Regions from separate parts of the Streptomyces sp. NPDC041796 genome, predicted to be linked through region 1. Evidence: riboswitches for the same ligand, from Rfam matches in the RefSeq annotation. Region 1 holds a riboswitch; each other region holds the start of a gene.
The links. Region 1 has a riboswitch for cyclic di-AMP ahead of ACZ6C1_RS10200 (M23 family metallopeptidase). Riboswitches for the same ligand answer to the same signal wherever they lie in the genome.

Region 1 (7,468 bases):
CAACGGCTCACCGCTCGCCGTACGGGCCAGCAGACCCGTCGACGACAGCAGCACCCGGCACGGGTCGTCCGCGACCTCCAGCGATGCCGCCGCGACCGGCGCGCCCGCCGACTCCAGCAGCACGGTGCGCCGCTCCGTCCCGAACTTCTTGGCGACCGCCGCCAGTTCCGAGGAGACCAGCTTGCGCAGCTCGGCGTCCGACTCCAGGATCCGGGTCAGCTCCTCGATCTCGCTGTTCAGCCGGTCCCGCTCGCCCTCCAGCTCGATCCGGTCGAACTTGGTGAGCCGGCGCAGCGGCGTGTCCAGGATGTACTGCGTCTGGATCTCGCTCAGCGAGAAGCGCTCGATCAGCCGCTCCTTGGCCTGCGCCGAGTTGTCGCTCGAGCGGATGACCCGGATGACCTCGTCGATGTCGAGCAGCGCCACGAGCAGGCCCTCGACCAGGTGCAGCCGGTCCCGCTTCTTGGTGCGCCGGAACTCGCTGCGGCGCCGGACCACCTCGAAGCGGTGGTCCAGGTAGACCTCCAGCAGCTCCTTCAGGCCCAGCGTCAGCGGCTGCCCGTCGACCAGCGCCACGTTGTTGATGCCGAAGGACTCCTCCATCGGCGTCAGCTTGTAGAGCTGCTCCAGCACGGCCTCGGGGATGAAGCCGTTCTTGACCTCGATGACCAGCCGCAGGCCGTGCTCGCGATCGGTCAGGTCCTTGACGTCCGCGATGCCCTGGAGCTTCTTGGCCGCGACCAGGTCCTTGATCTTGGCGATCACCTTCTCCGGGCCGACCGCGAAGGGGAGTTCCGTGACGACCAGGCCCTTGCGGCGCGCCGTCACGTTCTCCACGGTCACCGTCGCGCGGATCTTGAAGGAGCCGCGGCCGGTCTCGTACGCGTCCTTGATGCCGGTCAGGCCCACGATCCGGCCGCCCGTCGGCAGGTCCGGACCCGGCACGTACCGCATCAGGGTCTCCAGGTCGGCGCCCGGGTGCCTGATCAGGTGGCGGGCGGCGGCGATGACCTCGCCCAGATTGTGCGGGGGCATGTTGGTGGCCATACCGACCGCGATCCCGGACGCGCCGTTGACCAGCAGGTTCGGGAAGGCGGCGGGCAGCGCCACCGGCTCGCGCTCCTGCCCGTCGTAGTTCGGGTTGAAGTCGACGGTGTCCTCGTCGATCGACTCCGTCATCAGGGACGTCGCGTCGGCCATCCGGCACTCGGTGTACCGCATGGCGGCCGGCGGGTCGTCGTTGCCGAGGGAGCCGAAGTTCCCGTGGCCGTCCACCAGAGGCAGCCGCATCGAGAACGGCTGCGCCATGCGCACCAGGGCGTCGTAGATCGACGCGTCACCGTGCGGGTGGAGCTTGCCCATCACCTCGCCGACGACCCGGGCACACTTCACGAAGCCGCGCTCGGGCCGAAGCCCCATCTCGTTCATCTGGTACACGATGCGGCGGTGCACCGGCTTCATGCCGTCGCGGGCGTCCGGCAGGGCCCGGGAGTAGATCACCGAGTACGCGTACTCGAGGAAGGAGCCCTGCATTTCGTCGACGACGTCGATGTCGAGGATCTTCTCCTCGAAGTCGTCTGGCTGCGTGGTCTTCGTGCTGCGGCGGGCCATCGCGGCTGCGGCTCCTTCACCAACAAGGTTGATCTGACGCCGACCATTGTGGACCGTCCCACTGACAACGCCGACCGCGACCCGGAAGAGGGACGGATCGGGGATCCGGGAACTTCGCCAGGTGTCAGTCCGCTTGCATACAGTGGCAGGACTTCCACAGCGGTCCGCGGCAGGTCGCAGCAGCCGCATACAGTGGCAGGACTTCCGCAGCGGCCCGCAGCTGGACTTTTCCACATAGCGATCGAAGGGACGTACATGCCCATGGGTCACACGGCCACAGCCCAGGCCGGCTCCGGCGGCCTGACAGCGACCGAGCACCGGCTGGCCAACGGCCTGCGCGTGGTGCTCTCCGAGGACCACCTGACCCCGGTCGCCGCGGTCTGCCTCTGGTACGACGTCGGCTCGCGCCACGAGGTCAAGGGCCGCACCGGCCTCGCCCACCTCTTCGAGCACCTGATGTTCCAGGGCTCGAAGCAGGTCCAGGGCAATGGCCACTTCGAGCTGGTGCAGGGCGCCGGCGGTTCCCTGAACGGCACGACGAGCTTCGAGCGCACCAATTACTTCGAGACCATGCCCACCCACCAGCTGGAGCTGGCGCTGTGGCTGGAAGCCGACCGGATGGGCTCCCTGCTCGCCGCGCTCGACGACGAGTCGATGGAGAACCAGCGGGACGTCGTCAAGAACGAGCGCCGCCAGCGGTACGACAACGTTCCCTATGGCACGGCCTTCGAGAAGCTGACCGCCCTCGCCTACCCGGAGGGCCACCCCTACCACCACACGCCGATCGGCTCCATGGCCGACCTGGACGCCGCCACCCTCGAGGACGCGCGGAACTTCTTCCGTACGTACTACGCGCCGAACAACGCGGTGCTGTCGGTCGTCGGCGACATCGACCCCGAGCAGACCCTGGCGTGGATCGAGAAGTACTTCGGCTCCATCCCGGCCCACGACGGCAAGCAGGCGCCCAAGGACGGGACGCTCCCCGAGATCATCGGCGAGCAGCTGCGCGAGGTCCTCGAGGAGGAGGTCCCGGCGCGCGCCCTGATGGCCGCCTACCGGCTCCCGCACGACGGCACCCGCGAGTGCGACGCCGCCGACATCGCCCTCACCGTCCTCGGCGGCGGCGAGTCGTCGAGGCTGCACAACCGCCTGGTCCGCCGCGACCGTACGGCCGTGGCGGCCGGCTTCGGCCTGCTGCGTCTGGCCGGGGCGCCCTCACTCGGCTGGCTGGACGTCAAGACGTCCGGGGGCGTCGAGGTGCCCGACATCGAGGCCGCGGTCGACGACGAGCTGGCCCGGTTCGCCGCCGAGGGCCCCACGCCCGAGGAGATGGAGCGCGCCCAGGCCCAGCTGGAGCGCGAGTGGCTCGACCGGCTCGGCACGGTCGCGGGCCGCGCCGACGAACTGTGCCGGTTCGCCGTCCTGTTCGGCGACCCGCAGCTCGCCCTGACCGCCGTCCAGCGCGTCCTGGACGTCACCGCCGAGGAGGTGCAGGCGGTCGCCAAGGCCCGCCTCCGCCCCGACAACCGGGCGGTGCTGGTCTACGAACCCATCAGCACCGACCACAGCGACCAGGCAGAAGAGGGGGCCGACCAGTGAGCGACGCCGCTGTGTCCCTGACGTCCATGGAGTTCCACCCGCAGCCCCGGCCCGGCACCGCCAAGCCGTGGGCCTTCCCGGCCCCCGACCGCGGCACGCTCGACAACGGCCTGACCGTCCTGCGCTGCCACCGCCCCGGCCAGCAGGTCGTGGCCGTCGAGATCTTCCTCGTCGCCCCGCTGGAGGCCGAGCCCGAGGGCCTCGACGGCGTCGCCACGATCATGGCGCGAGCCCTGTCCGAGGGCACCGACAAGCACTCGGCCGAGGAGTTCGCCGCCGAGCTGGAGCGCTGCGGCGCCACCCTCGACGCGCACGCCGACCACCCCGGCGTACGCGTCTCCCTCGAGGTCCCCGTCTCCCGGCTCGGCAAGGCCCTCGGACTGGTCGCCGAAGCGCTGAGGGCGCCCGCCTTCGCCGACAGCGAGATCGAGCGTCTCGTCCGCAACCGGCTCGACGAGATCCCGCACGAGATCGCCAACCCCGCCCGCCGCGCCGCCATGCAGCTCTCCAAGGAGCTGTTCCCGGCCACCTCCCGTATGTCGCGGCCCCGGCAGGGCTCCGAGGAGACCGTCGCCCGGATCGACGCGGCGGCCGTACGCGCCTTCTACGAGGCCCACGTCCGCCCCGCCACCGCCACCGCGGTCGTCGTCGGCGACCTCACCGGCGTCGACCTCGACGCGGTGCTCTCCGACACCCTCGGCGCCTGGACCGGCGACATGGCCGAGCCCCGCCCGGTGCCGCCCGTGACGGCGGACGACACGGGCCGTGTCGTCATCGTCGACCGCCCCGGCGCCGTGCAGACCCAGCTACTCATCGGCCGGATCGGCCCCGACCGGCACGACCGGGTCTGGCCGGCCCAGGTGCTCGGCACCTACTGCCTGGGCGGCACGCTCACCTCCCGCCTGGACAAGGTCCTGCGCGAGGAGAAGGGCTACACCTACGGCGTACGGGCCTTCGGCCAGGTCCTGCGTTCCGGCCCCCAGGGCGGCGCCGCCATGCTCGCCATCAGCGGCTCGGTCGACACGCCGAACACCGGCCCGGCGCTCGACGACCTGTGGAAGGTGCTGAACACCCTCGCCGCCGCGGGCCTGACCGACGCCGAGCGCGAGACGGCCGTGCAGAACCTGGTGGGTGTGGCCCCGCTCAAGTACGAGACGGCCGCCTCCGTCGCGGGCACTCTTGCCGACCAGGTCGAGCAGCACCTGCCCGACGACTTCCAGGCCCAGCTCTACGCCCGTCTCGCGGAGACCGGCACCGTGGAGGCCACCGCGGCGGTCGTCAGCGCCTTCCCGGTGGACCGTCTCGTCACGGTCCTCGTCGGCGACGCGGCTCAGATCAAGGAGCCCGTCGAGGCGCTCGGAATCGGTGAAGTGACCGTTGTCACCGGCTGATTGACACCGGACCCTCCACGACGGTCCCCGGACCCCCGGTATCACCCGATGCCGGGGGCCCAGTCATATGTCCGATTTGTTGCGGAGGTTCGGTGTCTGCCCTGTGGCGTGCGCTACAAAAAACCGTGTCTGTTTGGTGATTGAAAGATCGGCCGCTTAGCGTCTGATGCGCTGTCCGACCGGTACCCGCCGCACCCGCGGCACCGGGCAGCGATCGCCGAGTCCCCATCAGGCGCGAGCCTGGGGAGCCGGGGACCCATGAAGTCCCTGGGGTGAATCGGACGCCTTCGCACCCGTGCGGAGGGGCCCGTAGGAGACCTTCCTGCTCCGAACCCGTCAGCTAACCCGGTAGGCGAGAAGGAAGGAAAGGACCAGCCACTTCATGGCGTTCACCCGTGCCACCGGGAAGCACCGTGCCCCGAGCCGCCTGAGCCGTAAGAGCGCACACGTCGCCGGAGTCGCGGCCCTCGCCACCACCGGCGTCATCGGAACCCTCGCTTCCCCGGCGCTGGCCGCCGCCCCGGACGCCGCGCCCGGTTCGTTCGAGGACACCGGCCTCAACCAGGCGGTCATCACCGACACCCTCGCGGAGCAGGTCGACGCCCAGGCCGAGGCCCAGGAGCTGGAGGCCCAGGAGGCCGCGGCCAAGGCGGCCGCCCAGGCGAAGGCCGAGGCGGAGGCCAAGCTCAAGGCCGAAGCCCGGGTGAAGGCGGCCCGTGAGGCCAAGGAGCGCGCCGACCGCGAGGCCGAGCGCAAGCGGCTGAACGCCTTCCAGCTGCCGGTCGCGGGCACGTACGTCAGCACCGGCTACCAGACCGGTGGTGCCATGTGGTCGTCCGGCAGCCACACCGGCATCGACTTCCACGCCGCCTCGGGCTCCAGCGTGGTCTCCGTGGGCGCGGGCACCGTCGTCGAAGCCGGCTGGGGCGGCGCGTACGGCAACAACATCGTGATCCGGATGAACGACGGCACGTACACCCAGTACGGCCACCTGTCGTCGATCAACGTCTCGGTCGGCCAGACCGTGATGCCGGGGCAGCAGATAGGTCTCTCGGGCTCGACCGGCAACTCGTCCGGCCCGCACCTCCACTTCGAGGCTCGTACGGGCGCCGACTACGGCTCGGACATCGACCCCGTCGCGTACCTCCGCTCGCACGGCGTCAACGTCTGACCGCCTTCCGTCTGTTCGGCGAAGGCCCCGGTTCGGGATGCGAACCGGGGCCTTCGCCTTGCCGTGTCCTCGGGCGGCGCCTTCCCGGCACGGACTTCCTGGCCAAAAAGAACTCCATGGATTACGGGTGGCTATCGGAAATTCCGTCCCGCTGCAATAGAGTCACTCAACAGGCGTCGATCGGCTGAGTTTCGCGCGGATTAAGTGGGGGTTCTGGTATGCGCATTCCAGCGCACTCGGTATGCACGGCGATCCGCGACGACATCGTCACCGGCGTGTTCGAGCGCGGCAGCCGGCTCACCGAGGAGCACCTGGCCCGCCGCTACGGCGTCTCGCGCGTTCCGGTCCGTGAGGCACTGCGCACCCTCGAGTCCGAGGGCTTCGTCACCACTCGCCGCCACGTCGGCGCGTGCGTCGCCGAGCCCACCGAGCAGGAAGCGGCCGACCTGCTGGAGATGCGTACGCTGCTGGAGCCGCTGGGTGCCGCGCGCGCCGCCCAGCGCCGCACCGAGGCACATCTGAAGGTGCTGCGCGGCCTGGTCCGGCTGGGCCAGGAGCGGGCCCGTCGCGGCCAGGGGGACGACCTCCGCTCGCTGGGCGGCTGGTTCCACGAGACGCTCGCCCAGGCGGCCGGCAGCGCGGCGCTGACCGCGCTGCTCACCCAGCTACGGCACAAGATCGCCTGGATGTACGCCGTCGACCAGCCCGCCCGGCCGACGGAGGTGTGGGCCGAGTACGGGGTGATCGTGGACGCCGTGGCCCGCGGCGACGCCGAACGCGCCCGCGCGCTCACCGCCCTCCACGTCGAGCGCACCCTGCCCGCGCACCGGCTGCGCCGCGCCGAGCGGGCGGAACGCCCGGAGGGATCGCGGCGGTCGGAGCGTTCGGGCGGACGTGTGGTGAGGACTTCGCAACATCGCGTAAACACCGCGAGCGCCCGCAATTAACAGCGGTACCGTATACAAAGAGGGGGAAATTCTTGCCCCTATTCACCCCTGCCTGAAAAGGGGGTGCGCCGCCTTTTTCCCAGGGGTGGTCGGCCCGGTGAATTTCCGCGCCGGCCGCACGGGCCCGGCGGTCGGCACCCGGGGGAGGGGCGAAGCGCGGCAAACAGAACGGAGCCGTACCACCCGATTCCGGGAATACGGCTCCGCCTGGTGTCGCGTGGGGTGACCGGCAGGTCAGACCGTCTCGGGGAGCTCCTCGAGACCCTCGGCGACCAGCTTCGCCAGACGGTCCAGGGCGGCGTCCGCGCCCTCCGCGTCCGAAGCGAGCACGATCTCCTCGCCGCCCTGCGCGCCGAGGCCCAGCACCGCGAGCATCGACGCGGCGTTGACCGGGTTGCCATCGGCCTTGGCGATCGTCACGGGGACGCCGGCGGCCGTGGCGGCACGGACGAAGATGGAGGCGGGGCGGGCGTGCAGGCCCTCGGCCCAGCCGACGTTGACGCGGCGCTCAGCCATGGTGTTGCCCTTCGAGTCTCGGCGGTTGTCTAGACCAGTGGTCCAATCCAGTCTCTCATGTTCCACAGGGTGCTCGATCCGGCCCTCGCGGGGCCGCCGCGGGCCGGCCCGGCCCACTCGCCCCGCGTTGTCCACAGGCACCTCCGCGGCCGGGCGCCCGCACCGTACCCTGGGGCCCATGCGGACCCCGTCGGATCAGCCGGAACACGTGTACCCCGACCACTGGGAGGCCG
Region 2 (7,468 bases), on a different contig from region 1:
GGTCATCGCCTACTCGGGCAACTCCGGCAACTCCACCGGACCGCACCTGCACTTCGAGGTACGGCCCGGCGGCGGCGCCGCGATCGACCCGCTGCCGTGGCTGCGCAGCCACGGCCTCGACCCGACCTCCTGACCGCTACGGCTTTCCGAGCGGCCTACAGCTTCTCGACCGGCGCGTACCGCAGCAGCAGCCGCTTCGGCTTCTCGTCCCCGAAGTCGATCGTCGCCTGCGCGTCCCCGCCCGCTCCCGTCACCGCCATGACGGTCCCGAGCCCGAACTGGTCGTGCGTCACCCGGTCCCCGACCGCCAGGGAGATCACCGGCTTGTCCGTCGTACGCCGGGTGGCGAAGCCGGAGGGGCCGCCGGCCCGCGACCTCGACGACAGTGACGACGACAGCGACGACGCGATGCCGGACGTCGGCCCGGCGGGCTTGGCCATCGCACCCGTGCGCTTCCACTCCAGGTGCTGTCCGGGGATCTCCTCCAGGAACCGCGAGGGCGGGTTGTACGAGGGCTGCCCCCACGCGCTGCGCATCGACGACCGCGTCAGATAGAGCCGCTCGCGGGCACGCGTGATGCCCACGTACGCCAGCCGCCGCTCCTCCTCCAGCTCCTTGGTCTGGCCGAGGGCACGCATGTGCGGGAAGACACCGTCCTCCATGCCGGTCAGGAACACCACCGGGAACTCCAGGCCCTTGGCGGTGTGCAGGGTCATCAGCGTGATGACACCGGACCCCTCCTCGTCCTCGTCCGGGATCTGGTCGGAGTCGGCGACGAGCGCGACCTGCTCCAGGAACTCGGCCAGGGTGCCGGGCTCCTCGCCGCGCTCCTGCTCGAACTCGAGGGCGACGGCGGCGAGCTCCTGGAGGTTCTCGATGCGGGTCTCGTCCTGCGGGTCGGTGGAGGCCTGGAGCTCGGCGAGGTATCCCGTGCGCTCCAGGACGGCCTCCAGCACCACCGCCGGGCCGGCGCCCGAGTCCACGATGGTGCGGAGCTCCTCCATGAGCGTGTTGAACCGCTTCACGGCGTTCGCCGACCGGGCGGCCATGCCGTACGCCTCGTCGACGCGGCGCAGCGCCTGCGGGAAGGTGATCTTCTCGCGCAGCGCCAGTGCGTCGATCATCGCCTCGGCGCGCTCGCCGATGCCGCGCTTGGGGACGTTGAGGATGCGGCGCAGCGGGACGTTGTCCTCGGGGTTGGCCAGGACGCGCAGGTAGGCCAGCACGTCCCGGACTTCCTTGCGTTCGTAGAAGCGGACGCCGCCGACGACCTTGTACGGCAGGCCGACGCGGATGAAGATCTCCTCGAAGACACGGGACTGGGCGTTCGTCCGATAGAAGACGGCGACGTCGCCGGCCCTGGCGTCGCCCGCGTCCGTCAGCCGGTCGATCTCGTCGGCGACGAACTGCGCCTCGTCGTGCTCGGTGTCCGCGACGTACCCGATGATCCGGGCGCCCTCGCCTGCGTTGGTCCACAGGTTCTTGGGGCGGCGGCTCTCATTGCGCTCGATGACCGCGTTGGCGGCGGAGAGGATGGTCTGCGTGGAGCGGTAGTTCTGCTCCAGCAGGATCGTGGTCGCGTCCGGGTAGTCCTCCTCGAACTGGAGGATGTTGCGGATGGTGGCGCCGCGGAAGGCGTAGATCGACTGGTCGGCGTCGCCCACGACGCACAGCTCGGCCGGGTCCAGGTCCTCGTAACCGGTGCCCACCAGTTCGCGTACGAGCGTGTACTGGGCGTGGTTGGTGTCCTGGTACTCGTCGACGAGCACGTGGCGGAAGCGGCGGCGGTAGTGCTCGGCGACGTCCGGGAACGCCTGGAGCAGGTGGACCGTCGTCATGATGATGTCGTCGAAGTCCAGGGCGTTGGCCTCGCGCAGCCGTGCCTGGTACATCCGGTACGCCTCGGCGAGCGTCTTCTCGAACCCGTCGGCGGCCTGGTCGGCGAAGGCCTCCTCGTCGATCAGCTCGTTCTTCAGGTTCGAGATCTTGGCGCTGAACGACTTCGGCGGGAAGCGCTTGGGGTCGAGGTCGAGATCGCGGCAGACCAGCGCCATCAGCCGCTTGGAGTCGGCGGCGTCGTAGATGGAGAAGGACGACGTGAAGCCGAGCTTCTTGGACTCGCGGCGCAGGATGCGGACGCACGCGCTGTGGAAGGTCATGACCCACATGGCGTTGGCGCGCGGGCCGACGAGCTGCTCGACGCGCTCCTTCATCTCACCGGCGGCCTTGTTGGTGAAGGTGATCGCCAGTATCTGCCCGGGGTGGACGTGCCGGGTGCCCAGCAGGTGGGCGATGCGGTGGGTCAGCACCCGGGTCTTGCCGGAGCCGGCGCCGGCGACAATGAGCAGCGGCGAGCCGGTGTGCACGACGGCGGCGCGCTGCTGCTCGTTCAGCCCCTCCAGCAGCGCGGCGGGGTCCACGACGGGACGCGGGGCACCGTCGCGGTAGTGGGTGTCCCGGGCCGGGGGCACGTCGAAGCGGTCCCCGAAGAGGTCGTGCGGGACCTCCTCCGCGGCCGGGCCGTGCCCGGGGCCCTCGGAGTCCTCGGGCGGCGGGGGCTCCTCGGAGGGGTGGTTCCGGAGGTCCGCCAGGAAGCTGTCGTCAAAGAGGCTGCTCATCGCCTATCGAGTCTAGGCCGCCCCACTGACAGCCGTGGACGAACCGGGAACAGGCCCGATTCGTCACGCTCCGTACCGCGTCGACGACATCACGCCAAGGTCACGAATACGTATCGGGCATATCGAACATCAACCTTCACAGCACCACCACAGGTTGGCTAGCGTGCTCGCCCAAGCGGTCCGTTCTCTCTTCGGCGAACCACGCCAGTCGGATCGCCCACGCCGAATCCGTGCTGCCGCCACGGCAGTTCGGAACCGGGGACCCACCACGTACGACCGAGGTGAATCGGCCCGCAGCCGCTCGGGCACGGCCGTAGGGCACCTTCCGTTCCGCCCGAACCTGACAGCTGACCCGGTAGGCGGTCCACGGAAGGAGATGCCGACCTTGGCGTCGCATCGCAAGCCGCGCACATCGCGCACCTTGCAGACCCTGCATGCCCACCACCCCGCCGTCGGGGTCACGACGGCCGCCGCCCTGGCCTCGGTCACGTTCCTGTCGTCACAGAGCGCGACCGCGGCGTCCGGTGGCCCGGGTGACCAGGACCGGGGGCCGACGGTCGAGGAGGTTCAGAGAAAGGTCGACGACCTCTACCGGCAGGCGGGCACGGCGACGCAGCAGTACGGCAAGGCCAGGGAAGCCACGGACGAGCAGCGGCGCGAGGCCGGCGGGACACTCGCCGGCGCCGCCCGGCGTACGGAAGCGCCGGAGCAGTCCCGCCGCCCCCTCGGTAGCCACGCGGCCACGCGGTACGGGTCGGGCGGGTCGGCTCCGACCACGTCGCTGGTCTTCCCGGACGGCCCGCAGGCGGTCGTGGACCAGGCTCCGCCGGTGGACCGGCTCATGGACCACCGGCACGAGACGCTCACCGGCCATCGGCACGAGGCGCTCACCGACCACCGGCACGAGACGCTCACCGACCACCGGGCGCAGCGGGGCGAGGCCGAGGTCACGGAGCAGCGGGTGGAGGCCGGGGCCGCCCGGCAGCAGGCGGAGGCGACACGGAAGCAGGAGTCGCTCACCGCCTCCCAGGCCTCCCTCCGCACCGCCAAGCAGACCGTGCAGCGCAAGCTCGGCGAGGCTCGGTCGCTGCTGGCGCGGCTGACGGCGGAGGAGCGGGGGCGCCAGGAGGACGCCCGCCGCAAGGCCGAGGAGCAGCGGCAGCAAGAACAACAGGATCACCTGCATCAGCACCAGCTCCAGCAGCCGGACGACGACAGTGGCTACACCGCCAAGGCCCGCGAGGTGCTCGCCTTCGCCGAGGCGCAGATCGGCAAGCCGTACGTGTGGGGCGCGACCGGCCCGAGCTCGTACGACTGTTCCGGGCTCACCCAGGCCGCGTGGCGGGCGGCGGGGGTCGACCTCCCCCGTGCGGCCCGGGACCAGGTGCTGGCGGGCACCCGGGTCGCGACGGAGGACCTGCGCCCCGGCGACCTGGTGTTCTTCTACGACGACATCAGGCACGTCGGCATCTACAAGGGCGACGGGAAGATGATCCACGCGCTGGGTCCCGGGGCGAACGTGCGCGAGGAGTCCATCCACTGCATGCCCGTCCACAGTGGCGTGCGCCCGGCCTGACGACCGCACAGGGGGATCACATGGGGGGAACCGTGACCGACCGCCGGCTCACCGTCCTGTTCGCACCGGAGAGCGCGTACGGGCCGACGAACAACTGCGTCGGGATCGCGGACGTGCTGCGGCGCCGCGGCCACCGGGTGGTGTTCGCCGCGGAGGCGTCCTGGAGGGTGAGGCTGAGCGCGCTCGGCTTCGAGGAGGACCTCGTCCGTCTCGCTCCTCCCCCGGACGGGGAGGAGGACGCGGGCCGGTTCTGGAAGGACTTCGTGCGGGACACCGCTCCGGAGTTCCGCAAGCCGACCTTCGAGCAGCTCGGCACCTGGATCAGACCGGTCCGGACGGAGCTGGTCTCGGGCGCCCGCCACTGCGAGCCGCAGCTGAAGGCGGTCGTCGAGCGGGTGCGCCCGGACGTGATCGTCGAGGACAACGTGGTGGCGTTCCCCGCCCTGCTGACCGCCGGAGTGCCGTTCGTACGCATCGTCTCCTGCAACCCGCTGGAGATCAGGAGTCCGGGCGTCCCGCCGGCCTTCTCCGGCTACCCGGCGGGCGACGATTCCGGCTGGGCGGCCTTCCGGGCCGAGTACGACCGTACGCACCGGGAGCTGTGGGCCGACTTCAGCACCTGGGTGGCCGAGCAGGGGGCGCCGCCCCTGCCCGAGCTGGAGTTCATCCACGAGGCCGGGACGAATCTGTACGTGTATCCCGAGGCGGCCGACTACGCGCGCGTGCTGCCGCCGCACTGGCACCGGCTGGACTCGTGCGTACGGGAGACGGACGAGGACTTCGTCCTGCCGCCGGAGCTCGCGCCCTCCGGGGCGGACGGCGAGCCGCCGTTGATCTACTTCTCGCTCGGCTCCCTGGGATCCGCGGACGTGGAACTGATGCGCCGCGTGATCGGGGTCCTGGCGCGGACGCCGTACCGCTACATCGTCTCCAAGGGGCCGCTGCACGCCGAGATCGAGCTGGCGCCGAACATGTGGGGCGCGGAATTCCTGCCCCAGACGTCGGTCCTTCCCCTGGTCGACCTGGTGATCACGCACGGCGGCAACAACACGACGACGGAGGCGCTGCACTTCGGGAAGCCGATGATCGTGCTGCCGCTGTTCTGGGACCAGTACGACAACGCGCAGCGCATGCAGGAGCTGGGCTTCGGCGTCCGGCTGGACACCTACCGGTTCACGGACGAGGAACTGACCGGGGCCCTGGAGCGGCTGCTCGGCGACACGTCCCTGCGCGAGCGGCTGGCGGCGACGGGTGCGGTGATCCGCGAACGGGACGGGCTGCGGCGGGCGGCCGAGCTCATCGAGGAGGCGGCCGCCCGGGGCGCCTGACGGGCGATCAGGTCCAGAGCGTGGCGATGAAGATGTTCACCATGGTCAGGCCGCCGACGGCCCCGAAAACCGCCTTGTCGACCCGCTCCTCGTCCCGCTTGACGTAGACCAGGCCGAGGATGACGACCAGGATGGCCAGCTTCACACCGATCTTGACGTTGTTCACGGTCTGGTCGTCGGCCTGGTTGAGCCCGACCAGGACCACGCCCGTGAGCAGCATGGTCAGGGCGCCGTGCAGCATCGCGGGGCCGAAACGCGCCGCACCCTCCCCCATCGCCTTCATCTGCGTCATGAAGCCGCCCAGCAGAGCGGCGATACCGATGATGTGCAGCGCGACGAAGACATTGATGAGTACGTCCATGGGGCGGAGCCTAGCCCGGGCGTTACCACCGGTCTCCGGCCAGGGTCACCTCATTCGTCGCATCGGTCGCAGGTGATATGGAATGCGGGATTCCGAGCAGGTGGGCTCTTGCGGAATACGCTCCTGAACCCTCACCTGCGGCCAATTGCGGTCATACCGCCTCTCGACCGTGACCCCCAGGTTTAGCGTCCTCCCCCAGGCCCCGTCCCCGCCGAAGGGAAGTGACCGCCGCCGTGGCAACGCACCGGAAACCGAAGCAGCAGCCGTTGAGCGGCCGCGCGGCCGTCACCCTGGCACTCGCCGGGGCGGCCACCGCCACCGCCTTCGAAGGCTCCGGGTACGCCGAACCCCACCTCACGCCCGGCCAGGTGAAGGCCAAGGCCGACCTGCTGTACCAGGAGGCGGAGGAGGCCACCCAGAAGTACAACGGGGCCAAGGAGGAGGTGGAGCGGGCCGAGGCGGCCCTGGGCGCCCTGCGCGACGAGGCCGCCCGCCGGACCGCCCGCCTCAACGCCGCCCGCAACGCGCTCGGCTCCGTGGCGACGGCCCAGTACCGGGGCGGCGGCGGCCTCGACCCGGCCGCCCAGCTTGCGCTCTCCAGCGACCCCGACGCGTACCTCCGGGGCGCCGCCCTCGCGGACCGGGTGGGCGACCGCCAGGCCACGGCCGTCACCGCCGCCCGGAGCCAGGTCACGGAGCTCGCCCGGCTGCGCGCCGAGGCGGCCGGCCGGCTGCGCGACCTGACGGCCCGGCAGGCCGAGCTGGCCCGGCACAAGGCGACCGTCCGGAGCCGGCTCACCGCCGCCGAGAATCTCCTCGCCCGGCTCACCGCCGCCCAGCGCGCCGCGTACGACGGCACGTCCGTCCCCGCCTCGCACGGCGCGCCCCGCGGCCCCGCCCCCGCTCCCAACCCACGCGCGGCGCAGGCTGTCTCGTACGCGTACGGAGCCTTGGGCAAGCCGTACGTGTGGGGCGCCACCGGGCCGTCGGCCTTCGACTGCTCGGGCCTCACCCAGGCCGCCTGGCGCTCCGCCGGAGTGTCGCTGCCCCGCACGACGTACAGCCAGATCGACACCGGCCGGCGCGTGTCCCGCTCCGCGCTGGCCCCCGGCGACCTGGTGTTCTTCTACGCGGGCGTCAGCCATGTGGGCCTCTACATCGGCGACGGCAAGATGATCCACGCCCCCAGGCCGGGTGCCCCCGTGCGGATCGCGCCGATCGACGAGATGCCGTGGGCGGGCGCGACCCGCGTGGCATGAGCGCCCCACCGCGCGGCGGCGCCACCGCGTGCGCCGGCGGCCGGCACGCGACCCGCGTACACCGGCGCCCACCGCGTGACGGCCCCCCACCGGGACGGGCAGCGGCCGGGCCACGTCCTCGTGCTCGTGCTCCTGCTGGAGCGCCTCGACGTCCGGCACCGACGGCAGGGCGAGCCCGATGTCGACGAGCCGCAGCGCGCCCGCGTGCCCCGCAGCGCGGCGGGGCCGTGGGCCTCCGGTCCGGCCCGGGCCGCAGCCGACCGCTACGGGCGACCGCCGACGGCCACGGCTCCCGGCCGGGTTGCAGTCCCGGTCCCGGTCCCGGC
Region 3 (7,468 bases), on a different contig from region 1:
GCCGCAGTTGGTGGCGACGGCCAGGTCGGCGATGGTGACGTCCTCGGTCTCGCCGGAGCGGTGCGACATCATGCACTTGAAGCCGTTGCGCTGGGCCATCTCGACGGCGTCGAGGGTCTCGGTCAGCGAACCGATCTGGTTGACCTTGACCAGCAGGGCGTTGGCGGCGTTCTCCTCGATGCCGCGCGCCAGGCGCTCCGGGTTGGTGACGAACAGGTCGTCGCCGACGAGCTGGACCTTGGAGCCCAGCTTCTCGGTGATGGTCTTCCAGCCGTCCCAGTCGTCCTCGAACAGCGGGTCCTCGATGGAGACCAGCGGGTACGCGTCGACGAGCTCGGCGTAGTAGTCCGTCATCTCGGCGGCCGAGCGGGACTTGCCCTCGAACTCGTAGGCGCCGTCCTTGTAGAACTCGGACGCGGCGACGTCGAGCGCCAGGGCGATGTCCTTGCCCGGGGCGTAACCGGCCTGCTTGATGGCCTCGAGGATGAGGTCGAGGGCGGCGCGGTTGGAGTCGAGGTTCGGGGCGAAGCCGCCCTCGTCGCCCAGACCCGTGGAGAGGCCCTTCTCCTTCAAGACCTTCTTCAGGGTGTGGTAGACCTCGGCGCCCCAGCGAAGGGCCTCGGAGAAGGACTCCGCGCCGATCGGAGCGATCATGAACTCCTGGATGTCCACGTTGGAGTCGGCGTGCGAGCCGCCGTTCAGGATGTTCATCATCGGAACGGGCAGCAGGTGCGCGTTCGGGCCGCCCAGGTAGCGGAAGAGCGGCAGGTCGGACGCCTCGGAGGCGGCGTGCGCGACGGCGAGGGAGACACCGAGGATGGCGTTGGCGCCGAGCGACGACTTGTCCGGGGTGGCGTCCAGGTCGAACATCGCCTGGTCGATCAGCCGCTGCTCGGTGGCGTCGTAGCCGACGAGCTCCGGGCCGATCTGTTCGATGACGGCGAGGACGGCCTTCTCGACACCCTTGCCGAGGTAGCGGTCCTTGTCACCGTCGCGGAGCTCGAGGGCCTCGAACGCTCCGGTGGAGGCACCGGACGGAACGGCAGCACGGCCGGTGCTGCCGTCGTCGAGGCCGACCTCGACCTCGACCGTGGGGTTGCCTCGGGAGTCCAGGATTTCCCGGGCTACGACGACGTCGATGGACGGCACGAGCATCTCCTTCTGGGATGTGACGCAAGATGTGACGCATGGTGGTGCAGGGTCTCTTTGGCCTTGCGGCAAGAGCCTAACCGGCCGCGGAGCCGTGACCAGCCGACGCCCGCCTCCTGGGACGAAAAAGGGCGCACGAGTCGGCATTACGGGCAAAACGACATGAAACTTACCGACGGGTAGCCAGGGTGTGCGAGGGGCCGCTCAGGAGGGCGGAACGGGAAACCCCGGCCCGGCGCGTACGGGGGAAGGACGCGCCGGACCGGGGTGGTCTCACGAGGGTCAGCTCAGGTGGAGCTGCTGGCCCGGGTAGATCAGATCGGCGTCGTCGACGATGTCCTTGTTCAGCTGGAAGAGCTTCTCCCAGCCGCCCGCGACCTTCTTCTCGGCGGCGATGGTGCTGAGGGTGTCGCCGGCCTTCACCTTGTACTCGCCGTCACCCTTCTCGACCTTCTTGCCGGTCGGGGTGGTGACGGTCTTCTTCGACTCGGCCTTGGGAGCGGCCTTGGGCGCGGTGCGCTGCTCGCTGCGCGTGGTGGGCTGCTCGGCCTTGCGCTCCGGCTGCGGCTGGGCCTGCTCGGCGCCGCCGCCGTCGTAGGAGGCGTTGGACAGGCCGACGCCGCAGTGCGGCCAGGCACCCTTGCCCTGGCCGGCGAGGACCTTCTCGGCGATCTCTATCTGCTGCGACTTGGAGGCCTGGTCGGCGGTCGGGGCGTACGCGGTGCCGCCGTAGGCGGCCCAGGTGGAGGCCGAGAACTGCAGGCCGCCGTAGTAGCCGTTGCCGGTGTTGATGGACCAGTTGCCGCCGGACTCGCACTGGGCGACCTTCTCCCACTCGGCGCCGGTGGCGGCCGAGGCGGTCGTGGCGCCCATCAGCGGGGCGGCGACGGCGGCACCGGTGATACCGGCGAACGCGACGAATCGGGCGGCCTTGGAGGGGCGACGGTGCTTGGACTTGCCGGAGAACAGCATGGGACATCTCCTCACCGACGCCTGCGAGGTGAGCTGTCGGGTTCGGGCGAGTGAGTGGCCCGGCCGCGCGGCACCGTGGTGCGCGCGGCTTCACCCCAAGCCGGTTCCATGCCATGTCTCCATGGCCGGGCCCGGCACTTACCTGGGTCCCCCGCTCCTGCCTTCGGCGCATGACGCGACGACTGTTCCCGTCGACCGGCGGCAGGATTCGGCGTTCCGGTCGAAGGGGCCCGCGGTGGCGAGCGGTCACGACCGTAGCCACAGACCTTCCCGAAGTTCAAAGACGGACATCCGGGTCAATCAGCCCTTATCCGCCCGCCATTGACGGGCGTTTACGCAGGTGAAGGGCGGATTGTGCGGTTCGGTGGGCCGTGGCCCGCCCGCCGGGCCGAAGAGATTCATGTCTCACTTACACAGAAGCGGACATACAGCCTCAGTCCTGCGGCTGATCCGTCGTCAGCTCAAGGCTCTGACCGGGGAGAATGAGGTCCGGATCGGCACCGACGGTGTCCTGGTTGGCCTCGTAGAGCGCCGACCAGCCGCCGGGGACCTTGTGCTCGTCCGCGATGACCGACAGGTTGTCGCCGGGCTGGACCGTGTACGCGCCGGGCGCGACGCTCCCCGGGTCGCGTGTCGCCCCGTCACCCCGCGAGGGGTGTCCACCGTTTTCGCGGTCGGTGGCCGAATTGCCGGTATTCGCCGGATCGGTGGGCTTGAGGGTGCTTTCGCCCTCCGGCGTGCCGGGCGTGACCGGTGCGGTGGGGTCGGCGGGGGCGGCCGGGGCCGTGGGGTCGGTCGGCTCCGTCGTCGACGCCTCCTCCTTCGCGGGCTCACCCCGGTGCTTCCCGGTCCCCGGGGCGGGGCTCTGCGGCGCGCCAGGGGTCGTCGGGGCGGGCTCGGTGGGCAGGAGGGACCCGGCCGGGTCGGACGGCTCCGACGGCTCGGGCGTGCCCGTGTCCTCGAGCGTCTCGGTCGGGTCCGCCGCCTCGGGCGTGGCCGGGGCCGTGCCCGTGGGGTCGGCGTCGGGGGAGGTGGTGGCGCCGCCCAGGCCCGCGATGGGGGCGCAGGTCTCCCACGCCTTGACGCCCGTCGCGGCGTAGACCTTCTCGGCGACGGCTATCTGCTCGGTGCGGCTGGCGAGGTCGGGGCGTGCGGCGTGGGCGAGGCCCCCGTACGACTCCCAGGTCTCCTGCGACATCTGCAGGCCGCCGTAGAAGCCGTTACCGAGGTCCGCGCTCCACATGCCGCCGGACTCGCATTCGGCCACCCGGTCCCATGTGGTGGCGTCGGCCGCCGACGCGGAACCCGCGCCGAGCAGCGGGAGCGCGATGGCGGATCCGGTCACCCCTGCCGCGACGACGATGGCGGGGGCTTGACGGGGTCGTCGGTGCCGGCCGTTCCCGGAGCGCATGCGGTGCTGCCTTTCGCGTGACTGCTGAGGTGACGGTGAACGTAGCGGCATTCGAACGCTAGTCACAAGTCGATGCAGCGGAGATTACGCGAAGATCACAGAAATGACGGAGCGTCAGTTATTGGGGGGCGCATACGGGGTGAACTCGACCGGGAGCGTACGCAGTCCCCGCATAATGAGCCCGCCACGCCACCGCAAATCGGCCGGATCCACCGCAAGCCGAAGGTCGGGCAACCGGGTCAGCAGCGTCGCCAGCGCGGTCTGCCCCTCCAGCCGGGCGAGCGGCGCGCCGAGGCAGTAGTGGATGCCGTGCCCGTACCCCAGGTGCTGGTTGTCCCGCCGCGCCAGGTCGAGCGTGTCCGGCTCGTCGAACCGCTCGGGGTCCCTGTCGGCCGCGGCGAGCACGACGAGCACGGGGTCGCCGGCCGCGATCCGCTCGCCGCCGATGGTGAGCGGCTCGGTCGCGAACCGCCACGTCGCCAGCTCCACCGGCCCGTCGTAGCGCAGCAGTTCCTCGACCCCGGTCTCCAGCAGCCCCTGCTCACCGGCGGCCAGGGAGGCCTGGAGGCGTTCACGCTGGCCGGGGTTGCGCAGCAGCGCGTAGACGCCGTTGCCGATGAGGTTGACCGTCGTCTCGAAGCCCGCGAAGAGGAGGATGAACGCCATCGCGGCGGCCTCGTTCTCGGTGAGGTGCTCGCCGTGGTCGGAGGCCTTGATGAGCCCCGAGATCAGGTCGTCCCCCGGCGTCTCGCGCTTGCGGTGGATCAGCTCCAAGAGATAGCCGCGCATCTTCTTCACCGACCGCGCGACCCCACCGCGCGGCCCGCCGCCGTGCCGGATCATCATCCCGGCCCAGTCGCGGAAGTCGTCCTGGTCCTCCCGGGGCACCCCCAGCATGTCGCAAATGGCGTAAATGGGGAGCGGGAAGGCGAACTCATGGATGAGGTCGGCGCTCCCCTTTGTAACGAAGTTGTCGATGAGCCGGTCCGTGAGCTCCTGCACACGCGGAGCGAACTCGGCCACGCGGCGGGGCGTGAACGCCTTCGACACCAGCCGGCGCAGCCGGGTGTGGTCCGGCGGGTCGATGTTGAGCAGATGCGTCATCAGCTCGGCCTTGCGCTCGCCCGGAATGCCGGTCTTGCCCTTGGCGTGCGCGGGCTCGTCGTGGTGCGCGGGGTTCTTGCTCAGCCGCTGGTCGGCCAGCGCCTGTCGCGCGTCCCCGTACCGCGTCACCAGCCACGCCTCGACCCCGCTGGGGAGCCTCGTCCGGTGCACGGGCGCGTGCTCCCGCAGCCAGGCGTAGGCGGGGTACGGATCGGTCGCGAACTCCCAGGTGAAGAGCTCGGGCGCCCCGTCCTCAGAAGTGGCCGGTACGCCGGACCGCGGGGCGCGGGCGCGCGGGGCGTCGGAGGGCGTGGGGCTGTCCGGACCGCCCTGGCCGGCCGGCTGCCCCTCCGGGGCCTCGCCCCGCGAGGCGTCCGGGGCGGCCGGGTGGCGCGGGGCGGCCGGGGTGCCCGACGGGGCGGTTTCGGAGGCGTCCGGGGCGGCTTCGGGGGTGTCCGGCGTGCTCGGGTGGGCGTTCTTGTCGTGCGGGGCGTTCACTCCTCGACGGTATCCGGCGCCGCGGGGGCCTCCGCCGCCCGGATCGCGTCGCGGTAGGCGCGACCGGCCGCGCGCAGGGCCGCCTCGGGGTCGACGCCCGCGGCCTCCGCGCGTACGGCGAGGGCCAGCAGCTCGTAGCCGATGCCGTCACCGGACGGCGGGGCGACGTCCAGACCGGCGTTGCGGACGCGGCTCGCGAGCTTCGCCACCAGGGCGAGGCCCGGCTGGCCGAGCGGGACGCCGTCCGTCACCGACGCGCGCCGCTTCTCGATCGCCTTGGTCCGCAGCCAGTGCTCCTTGACCTCCTCCGGCGTCTCGGCGCGCTCGTCGCCGAAGACGTGGGGGTGGCGGTGGATCAGCTTGTCGACGATCGTGCCGGCCACGTCGTCGATCGAGAACGGCTCCTCCTCGTGCTCCTCGGCGATCCGCGCGTGGAACACCACCTGGAGCAGGACGTCCCCGAGCTCCTCGCGCAGCTCGTCACGGTCGCCGTCCTCGATGGCCTCGACGAGCTCGTACGCCTCCTCGATGCCGTACTTGGCCAGGCCCTCGTGCGTCTGCCGCGACGACCAGGGGCATTCGCGGCGGATGCGGTCCATCACCTCGACCAGGTCCAGCAGCCGGGCGCCGGGCAGGTCGTACGAGCCGGGCAGCAGCTCCAGGTCGGGCATGGCGACCCGGCCTGAGCCCGCCATCCGGGCCAGCCCGTCCGTCAGGGCGCGGTCGCCCTCGCCGGTCGCCACGACCACCACCGCGCGGCCCCCGGCACAGAAGTCGACCAGCTCCTGCGCGGTGGGCGCGGCGATGTCCACGGCGACGCCCGCCTCGCGCAGGTACGGAAGCTGCGGGTGCGCTTCGTCGGCGCACAGGACCCGGTCGGCGTCGTGCAGTGTCCGCCACGCGGGCCAGGACAGCAGCCCGGGCGCGACGCGGTGGCTGGCGGTGAGCAGAACGATGCGGCCAGGGGTGTCGGGGGTGTCGGCGTTCACCCCTCGAACCTACATCTGCCGCTGTTCGCTCAGCCGGCGGATCCAGGGTGCGGTGTACTCACCGAGCTGGATCTTGTCGTTGTCCCAGGTGCCGTACCGCGGGTTCACCTCGATGTCGAGGGCCTTGGACGCGGCCGCGAAGACCTCGGTGAGCTTCTGCTGCCCCTCCGGGGTGTTCCCGGCGCCCAGCTTCGCGGCGATCTTGTTCATGAGGACGTTGCGCCGCACCACGCTGTCGATCTCGTCCGGCGCGATGCCCTGCTGCTGCAGCAGCATCGCGGCGAGCTGCTCCTCGCCGCCGCTCTGGCCCGCGGCGGCCCGCCGGGTCTCCTGGACCTCCTTGCGGCTGGCGGTGATCCCGTGATCGGTGGCGACCTTCTCCACCACCCGGTCGAAGATCATGCCGTTCAGCTTCTCGCGGTTCAGGTCGCCGGTGGCCTCGATCAGCTGCTTCGCCTGCGGAGACGTCTCCTGGGCGCTGCGTACGTCCCTGACCTGCGCCTGGAGGGCGGCGACCTCGATCCGGTCGCCGTCGACGACGGCCGCCGCGCCCGGGTGGGCGTCGCTTCCGCAGCCGGCCAGGAGCGGGGCCGCGGCGAGGAGCGCGGCGGAGACGGAGAGCGCGGTGCGACGGCGGCGATGCAGGCGGTGCAAAGGAGCCTCCCGGCGTGGGTCGTGCGTCAGTGTGAACGACCTTGCGGTGATCGATGGTAGGCAGTGAATGTGGCTCAGGCCACTACTTCGAGGCCACTGCTTCGGTCAACGAGTCACGGGTCCGGGGGGTCTCGGGCCTCAGCATGATCGTCCGAGAGACGACGAACGTGATCGGGATGGCCGCCGCGGCGGCGAGCAGCGGGGCCCAGCGGCTGGAGAAGCCCGCCACGTCGACCAGGAGCCACACGCCGCTGGTGGTGATCACGAAGTTGGCGGCGTTGGTCAGCGGGAACAGCAGGAACTTCCGCCACGTGGGGCGGGTCCGGTAGGTGAAGCGGCAGTTCAGGAAGAAGGACCCGGTCATGGAGAGCAGGAAGGCGACGACGTGGGCGGCCACATAGGGCAGGCCGAGCGCCAGGAACGACAGGTAGAAGCCGTAGTAGGTGGTGGTGTTCACCACGCCGACCAGGGCGAACCTGACGATCTGGCCGCGGACGGTCATCGGCGTACGAGCTCCCCACGGGGTCGGTGGTCCGGTACGGGCGTGTTGGTCGCCTTCACCAGGAAGTGCGGGCGGCGTTTCACCTCGTAATAGATACGGCCCACATACTCCCCGACGAGGCCCAGCATCACCATCTGCACCCCGGCGAGTGCCGTGACCGTCACCAGCAGGGTGACATAACCGGGGGTG

Region 2: another riboswitch for cyclic di-AMP. It lies ahead of ACZ6C1_RS30960 (C40 family peptidase); the one in region 1 lies ahead of ACZ6C1_RS10200 (M23 family metallopeptidase).
Region 3: another riboswitch for cyclic di-AMP. It lies ahead of ACZ6C1_RS21295 (transglycosylase family protein); the one in region 1 lies ahead of ACZ6C1_RS10200 (M23 family metallopeptidase).

Annotation. Positions count from the first base shown of each region.
Region 1 covers NZ_JBVJAH010000004.1:364,690-372,157, reverse strand. Annotated here, with positions in the region: gene ACZ6C1_RS10215 (DNA gyrase/topoisomerase IV subunit A) at 1-1,611, opposite strand, end outside; gene ACZ6C1_RS10210 (M16 family metallopeptidase) at 1,867-3,210, shown strand; gene ACZ6C1_RS10205 (M16 family metallopeptidase) at 3,207-4,601, shown strand; cyclic di-AMP (ydaO/yuaA leader) riboswitch at 4,807-4,970, shown strand; gene ACZ6C1_RS10200 (M23 family metallopeptidase) at 4,984-5,772, shown strand; gene ACZ6C1_RS10195 (GntR family transcriptional regulator) at 5,991-6,719, shown strand; gene ACZ6C1_RS10190 (HPr family phosphocarrier protein) at 6,954-7,235, opposite strand; gene ACZ6C1_RS10185 (bifunctional acetate--CoA ligase family protein/GNAT family N-acetyltransferase) at 7,414-7,468, shown strand, end outside.
Region 2 covers NZ_JBVJAH010000020.1:16,365-23,832, forward strand. Annotated here, with positions in the region: gene ACZ6C1_RS30950 (M23 family metallopeptidase) at 1-133, shown strand, start outside; gene pcrA (DNA helicase PcrA) at 156-2,618, opposite strand; cyclic di-AMP (ydaO/yuaA leader) riboswitch at 2,829-2,996, shown strand; gene ACZ6C1_RS30960 (C40 family peptidase) at 2,995-4,194, shown strand; gene ACZ6C1_RS30965 (glycosyltransferase) at 4,215-5,522, shown strand; gene ACZ6C1_RS30970 (hypothetical protein) at 5,530-5,883, opposite strand; gene ACZ6C1_RS30975 (C40 family peptidase) at 6,117-7,142, shown strand; gene ACZ6C1_RS30980 (alpha/beta hydrolase) at 7,406-7,468, opposite strand, start outside.
Region 3 covers NZ_JBVJAH010000010.1:64,816-72,283, forward strand. Annotated here, with positions in the region: gene eno (phosphopyruvate hydratase) at 1-1,149, opposite strand, end outside; gene ACZ6C1_RS21295 (transglycosylase family protein) at 1,432-2,121, opposite strand; cyclic di-AMP (ydaO/yuaA leader) riboswitch at 2,125-2,300, opposite strand; gene ACZ6C1_RS21300 (transglycosylase family protein) at 2,555-3,466, opposite strand; gene ACZ6C1_RS21305 (cytochrome P450 family protein) at 3,647-5,134, opposite strand; gene ACZ6C1_RS21310 (nucleoside triphosphate pyrophosphohydrolase) at 5,131-6,123, opposite strand; gene ACZ6C1_RS21315 (SurA N-terminal domain-containing protein) at 6,133-6,768, opposite strand; gene ACZ6C1_RS21320 (GtrA family protein) at 6,860-7,279, opposite strand; gene ACZ6C1_RS21325 (glycosyltransferase family 2 protein) at 7,276-7,468, opposite strand, start outside.